2 regions of the Streptomyces sp. SCSIO 30461 genome follow, and region 2 is predicted to be linked to the other one. Evidence: predicted binding sites of a transcription regulator. Region 2 holds the regulator's gene; the other holds the start of a gene.
What was found. Region 2 encodes HrcA, which represses chaperone genes, less so after heat shock. Its sites were predicted from a motif close to TTNGCACTCNGNNNNNCNGAGTGCNAA; they were not measured.
Positions count from the first base shown of each region.

Region 1: the regulator HrcA is predicted to act here: its motif matches at 1,187-1,213, upstream of groL (chaperonin GroEL).

Region 1 is NZ_CP146101.1:659,378-662,784, forward strand. It holds gene V1460_RS03130 (MoaD/ThiS family protein) at 1-152, shown strand, start outside; gene V1460_RS03135 (cold-shock protein) at 748-951, shown strand; gene groL (chaperonin GroEL) at 1,369-2,991, shown strand; gene V1460_RS03145 (PAS domain S-box protein) at 3,118-3,407, opposite strand, start outside.
Region 2 is NZ_CP146101.1:6,512,360-6,515,766, forward strand. It holds gene dnaJ (molecular chaperone DnaJ) at 1-731, opposite strand, end outside; gene hrcA (heat-inducible transcriptional repressor HrcA) at 732-1,748, opposite strand; gene V1460_RS29325 (MBL fold metallo-hydrolase) at 1,949-2,686, shown strand; gene V1460_RS29330 (DUF3097 domain-containing protein) at 2,734-3,407, shown strand, end outside.

The sequences.
Region 1 (3,407 bases), 5.9 Mb from region 2:
CCGCCCGCGTGCTGGACGACCAGGGCAAGCTGCGCCGCTTCGTGAACGTCTATGTGAACGACGACGACGTCCGCTTCGAGCAGGGTCTCGAGACGGCGACGCCCGACGGTGCCGGAGTGTCGATCATCCCCGCCGTCGCCGGCGGTTGCTGAGCCGCTCGGACGCCTCAAGTCCGGGCTTGGGACCACGGGCTTCGGGACGCTTCCGGACGCCTTCGAGCGCTCCTGGAACGGCCCGTTCCGCGCCCTCGGGTGTCGCGCCCCCGCCGCTTCCGGGCGGCCCTTGCTGACCCTGGATACAGCACGTTCCGTCACCCGGTATGCCCCTTCCGCAAGCTCTGCGGAGGGGGCGATTCCGTTGAGCGCCGCACGGTAGAGTTGGGCTCGTCTCCCCTCGCTGGTTGTGCCGTGGGCATATGAGAATCCTTCTGCCTGCGATAGAAAACAGCCAAAGTGTTCGAGCTAGTTGCGCATTTTGTGTGCTTTGCCCGGCCCGACTTGCCCGGGAACGCTCGGAGTTGAGCATGGTTGCCCGATCGGCCATGCTCAGATTTCTCGTCCGTTTGACCTGTTGCAGAGGGCAGTTGGACAGATACATTCAGCCGCGGTCGACGCGTTCCGGCGCACGTTCATGAGGGTTTCCGGCTGCTTCCGGCATGGGAACTCACGGGAACTCTTCGTGGGCGAGGTCTGACCCGGGTCCGCGAAGTGTGGACCTGTGCAAGGGCCAGTAATAGGGGAGTTAGGCATGGCTCAGGGCACCGTCAAGTGGTTCAACGCGGAGAAGGGGTACGGCTTCATCGCGGTCGACGGTGGTGCGGATGTTTTCGTCCACTACAGCGCGATCCAGATGGACGGGTACCGCACCCTGGAGGAGGGCCAGCGGGTCGAGTTCGAGATCTCGCAGGGTCAGAAGGGGCCGCAGGCGGACATGGTCCGGCTGGCCGGCTGAGCGCCGGACGGAAGAACTGCGCATCACGTCACGGAGGGCCCGTACCTAGGGGGTGCGGGCCCTCCGTGCTGCCCGGGTCCCGGCACTCCGGCGGTCGCCGGGAGGCTTCTTCGGAGCCCGCTTGCTCCCTCCCTTCCCCTGCCTTCGGCGGGGAGGCCCCAACCGACCACCACCCTTATCCGAGGCTTCTTCGAAGCCGCTTGCACTCTCGGGGTCCGAGTGCTAATCATTGGCGTTAGCACTCTACGAGTGAGAGTGACAACGAAGGACCGGGTCGGTGAGGCCCGCAGGCCGCGTGGGGCAAGGAACCACAGGCATGCAGGCCGTCCGTCGCGGGCGCCAGCGCGGTCCCGAAGCAATCCTCCCCCGCAGCCCTCGGGTGCGGGGAGACCCCCAAGTCCGGGAGGACCACTTCACATGGCCAAGATCATCGCGTTCGACGAGGAGGCACGGCGCGGCCTCGAGCGCGGCATGAACCAGCTCGCGGACGCCGTCAAGGTGACGCTCGGCCCCAAGGGTCGCAACGTCGTCCTCGAGAAGAAGTGGGGCGCCCCCACGATCACCAACGATGGTGTCTCCATCGCCAAGGAGATCGAGCTCGAGGACCCGTACGAGAAGATCGGCGCCGAGCTGGTCAAGGAAGTCGCCAAGAAGACGGACGACGTCGCCGGTGACGGTACGACCACCGCGACCGTCCTCGCCCAGGCTCTGGTCCGCGAGGGCCTGCGCAACGTCGCCGCCGGTGCCAACCCGATGGCTCTGAAGCGCGGTATCGAGAAGGCCGTCGAGGCCGTCTCCGGTGCGCTGCTCGACCAGGCCAAGGAGGTCGAGACCAAGGAGCAGATCGCCTCCACCGCCTCCATCTCCGCCGCCGACACCCAGATCGGCGAGCTGATCGCCGAGGCGATGGACAAGGTCGGCAAGGAAGGCGTCATCACCGTCGAGGAGTCCCAGACCTTCGGTCTGGAGCTGGAGCTCACCGAGGGTATGCGCTTCGACAAGGGCTACATCTCGGCGTACTTCGCCACCGACATGGAGCGTATGGAGGCCTCTCTGGAGGACCCGTACATCCTGATCGCCAACTCCAAGATCTCCTCGGTCAAGGACCTGCTCCCGCTGCTGGAGAAGGTCATGCAGTCGGGCAAGCCGCTGCTGATCATCGCCGAGGACGTCGAGGGCGAGGCCCTGTCGACCCTGGTCGTCAACAAGATCCGCGGCACCTTCAAGTCGGTCGCCGTCAAGGCCCCGGGCTTCGGCGACCGCCGCAAGGCCATGCTCGGCGACATCGCCATCCTCACCGGTGGCACGGTCATCTCCGAGGAGGTCGGCCTCAAGCTGGAGAACGCCGGCGTCGACCTGCTGGGCCGCGCCCGCAAGGTCGTCATCACCAAGGACGAGACGACCATCGTCGACGGTGCCGGTGACAGCGACCAGGTCCAGGGCCGCGTCAACCAGATCCGCGCCGAGATCGAGAACTCCGACTCGGACTACGACCGCGAGAAGCTCCAGGAGCGCCTTGCGAAGCTGGCCGGCGGCGTGGCCGTCATCAAGGCCGGTGCCGCGACCGAGGTGGAGCTCAAGGAGCGCAAGCACCGTATCGAGGACGCCGTTCGCAACGCGAAGGCGGCCGTCGAGGAGGGCATCGTCGCCGGTGGTGGCGTGGCCCTGCTCCAGGCCTCCCAGGTGTTCGAGAAGCTGGAGCTCGATGGCGACGAGGCCACCGGTGCCGCCGCCGTCAAGCTGGCGCTTGAGGCCCCGCTGAAGCAGATCGCCGTCAACGCCGGCCTTGAGGGCGGTGTGGTGGTGGAGAAGGTGCGCAACCTGACCCCGGGCCACGGCCTGAACGCCGCGACCGGCGAGTACGTCGACCTGGTCGCCGAGGGCATCATCGACCCGGCGAAGGTGACCCGTTCCGCGCTGCAGAACGCGGCCTCCATCGCCGCGCTGTTCCTCACCACCGAGGCCGTCATCGCCGACAAGCCGGAGAAGGCCGCTGCGGCTGCTCCGGGCGGCATGCCGGGCGGTGACATGGACTTCTGATCAACCTGAACGCTCTTCGAGCGATGGTTGGTCAACCGTCCTGAAACCGAGGGCGGCACCCCACTCCCCGGGGTGCCGCCCTCGGGCGTTTCCACGATCCGTCCGCTGACCCGACGGTGCGTCCACTCACCCGGCGGCGAGCTGCGACGATGACGGCAATGCGGCCTCCAGCGGCAGCGTGAACCAGGTCGTCTTGCCGTCGTCGTTCGGCCGCACCCCCCAGCTCCCGGCGAGCGTGTCGACCAGGATCAGCCCCCGGCCGGATTCGTCGTCCGCGTCGGCGATGCGCGGCTGCGGCAGATGGTGGCTGCTGTCGCTCACTTCCACCGTCAGCTCCGTGGTGTTGCGGCGCACGCTCAGCCGCACCGGGCCCTGCCCGTGCCGGATGGCGTTGGTGACGACTTCGGACACCAGCA
Region 2 (3,407 bases):
CCGGCCGGGCCGCCGCCGGGGCCGACCTCGCCTTCGCCCGCGAGCTGGATCCGCGTGCCGTTGTCCACACCGGCCGGGATCTTGACCTTCATCGTGCGGCGCGAGCGCACCCGTCCGTCGCCCGCGCACTCCGGGCACGGGGTCGGCACCACGGTGCCGAAGCCCTGGCACTGCGGGCACGGGCGAGAGGTCATGACCTGGCCGAGGAAGGAACGGGTGACCTGCGAGACCTCGCCGCGGCCACGGCACATGTCACAGGTCTGCGCCGAGGTGCCGGGGGCCGCGCCCTCGCCGGTGCAGGTGTTGCACACGACGGCGGTGTCGACCTGGATGTCCTTCGTCGTGCCGAAGGCCGACTCGCTGAGCTCGACCTCCAGCCGGATCATCGCGTCCTGGCCGCGCCGGGTGCGCGAGCGGGGACCGCGCTGGGACGCGGTACCGAAGAAGGCGTCCATGATGTCCGAGAAGTTGCCGAAGCCGCCCGCGCCGAAGCCTCCGGCACCACCGCCCGAGCTGGACAGGGGGTCTCCGCCGAGGTCGTAGACCTGCTTCTTCTGCGGGTCCGACAGCACCTCGTAGGCGGCGTTGATCTCCTTGAAGCGCTCCTGCGTCTTCGGGTCCGGGTTCACATCCGGATGGAGTTCCCGCGCCAGCCGCCGGAAGGCCTTCTTGATCTCGTCCTGGGATGCGTCGCGGCGCACGCCGAGTACGGCGTAGTAGTCCGTGGCCATTTACGACTCCGCCAGGATCTGTCCTACGTAACGTGCCACTGCGCGTACCGCTCCCATCGTTCCGGGGTAATCCATGCGGGTCGGTCCGACCACGCCGAGTTTTGCGACGGCTTCGTCGCCCGAACCGTAGCCGACGGCGACCACGGACGTGGAGTTGAGTCCCTCGTGGGCGATCTCATGCCCGATCCGGACCGTCATGGCGGAGTCCTTCGCCTCACCGAGCAGCTTGAGCAGCACGACCTGCTCCTCCAGCGCCTCCAGGACGGGCCGGATGGTGAGCGGGAAGTCGTGCCCGAAGCGGGTCAGATTGGCGGTGCCGCCGATCATCAGGCGCTCCTCGGTCTCCTCCACGAGGGTTTCGAGCAGCGTCGAGAGCACCGTCGAGACCGCGCCGCGGTCCTCCGGTTCGAAGGATTCCGGGAGGTCCTGCACGAGCTGCGGCACGTCGGTGAAACGGCGGCCGACAACCCTGCTGTTCAGCCGGGCCCGCAGATCGGCGAGCGAGGTCTCGGAGAACGGCGCCGGGCAGTCCACATGGCGCTGCTCGACCCGCCCGGTGTCGGTGATCAGCACCAGCATCAGCCGGGCAGGGGCGAGGGCCAGCAGCTCCACATGCCGCACCGTGGAACGGGTGAGGGACGGGTACTGGACGACGGCGACCTGCCGGGTCAGCTGCGCCAGCAGCCGCACCGTGCGCGCCACCACGTCGTCGAGATCGACGGCGCCGTCAAGGAAGTTCTGGATCGCCCGCCTTTCGGGGGACGACAGGGGCTTGACGCCCGCGAGCTTGTCCACGAACAGGCGGTAGCCCTTGTCCGTGGGGATCCGGCCGGCGCTGGTGTGCGGCTGGGCGATATAGCCCTCGTCCTCCAGCACGGCCATGTCATTGCGCACGGTGGCGGGCGACACACCCAGCTTGTGACGCTCGGTGAGCGCCTTGGAACCGACCGGCTCCTCGGTGCCGACATAGTCCTGGACGATGGCACGCAGCACCTCGAGCCTGCGTTCGCTGAGCATCGTGCGCACCTCCAGCTGCGGTTCATAGGCGGTTCGGTCGGTGTGATCTGGCACTCAACACGGTGGAGTGCCAAGGGCCCCCCGGCCAGTGTACGGCCGTGGGGTACACCCCGAGCAAGGGCGACCGGCGGCGAACGCGTCACGGACGCCATCAGGCTTTTCGCTGGGGTTTCCTCACCGTACGTGGATAGCGTCGCCTCATGGACGTCAGTTGGGAAGACTTCGGCTGGGAGCGCATCGGCGCAGGGGCAGGGCGGCGGCGGCTGCCCGTATGGGACGCCACCGCGGCAGTGGTGGCCGGAGATGACGCCGTACTCCTGTACGACACGGGCAGCTCGCTCCGCGAGGGCGGCGAGCTGCGGACCCAGATCGAGTCGCTGCTGGGCGGGCGGCGTGTGACGCATATCGCGCTAAGCCATCCGCACTTCGACCATGTATTCGGTACGGCGGCGTTCTCCGGAGCGCGGGTGTATGGCGCGGTGGGGCTGGACCAGCTCATGGGAACGGCACACCAGCGGGAGGGGCTGCGCGAGGACGCCGTCCGCCAGGGTGTGACACCGGACGACGCCGCCGAAGCGGCTGACGCGCTGGTGGCTCCGCGGCACGTGGTCAGCGGCGAGTGGACGCTGGACCTCGGTGGACGCCAAGTCCTGCTGGCGAACGTGGGGCCCGGTCACAGCGGCCATGACCTGGTGGTGCTGGTTCCGGACACTGCGGGCGGCCCCGAGGTCGTGCTCTGCGGTGACCTGGTCGAGGAGTCGGGAGAGCCCCAGGCAGGCTCGGACGCCGTCACCGCGCAGTGGCCCGCGGCGCTCGACCGGCTGCTGGCGCTGGGCGGGGACGACGCGCTGTACGTGCCCGGGCACGGGGCGGTCGTGGACGCGGCTTTCGTACGCGCGCAACGGGACCGGCTGGCCCGGCGGTTCGGGGTGTCCTGAACCGGTGTCCCGGTCCGGCGCGCCGCCGAGCCGGTAGCGTCTGCCCAATGCGCAGCTACAGCCCTGATCTGACGCCCCCTTGGAAAAGGTCCACCCCGGTGCCCGAGGTCCCCGCCGAACGCGACCTGGTCGTGGAGGAGGCCGGAACGGGCTTCTGCGGCGCGGTGATCCGCTGTGAAGCCGGCACGGTGACGCTGGAGGACCGCTTCGGCAAGCACCGGGTGTTCCCTATGGAGCCGCGCGGTTTCCTGCTGGAGGGCAAGGCGGTCACGCTGGTCAGGCCGCCTTCGGACGCCCCGGTACGGCCCACCCGCACGGCATCGGGCTCCCTCGCCGTCCCCGGGGCACGGGCTCGGGTGGCAAGGGCGGGGCGGATCTATGTGGAGGGGCGGCACGACGCGGAACTGGTCGAGAAGGTCTGGGGCGACGACCTGCGCGTCGAGGGCGTGGTCGTCGAGTACCTGGAAGGCGTCGACGACCTCCCGGCGATCGTGGCGGACTTCGCGCCGGGGCCGGACGCACGGCTCGGGGTGCTCGTGGACCATCTGGTGCCGGGCTCCAAGGAGTCCCGTATCGCCGCGTCCGTATGCGACCCGCATCTGCTGGTGGTCGGGCATCCGTACATCGACGTCTGGGAGGCGGTGAAGCCTTCCTCGGTTGGCATCTCGGGCTGGCCTTCCGTACCGCGCGGGCAGGACTGGAAGACCGGGGTGTGCCGGGC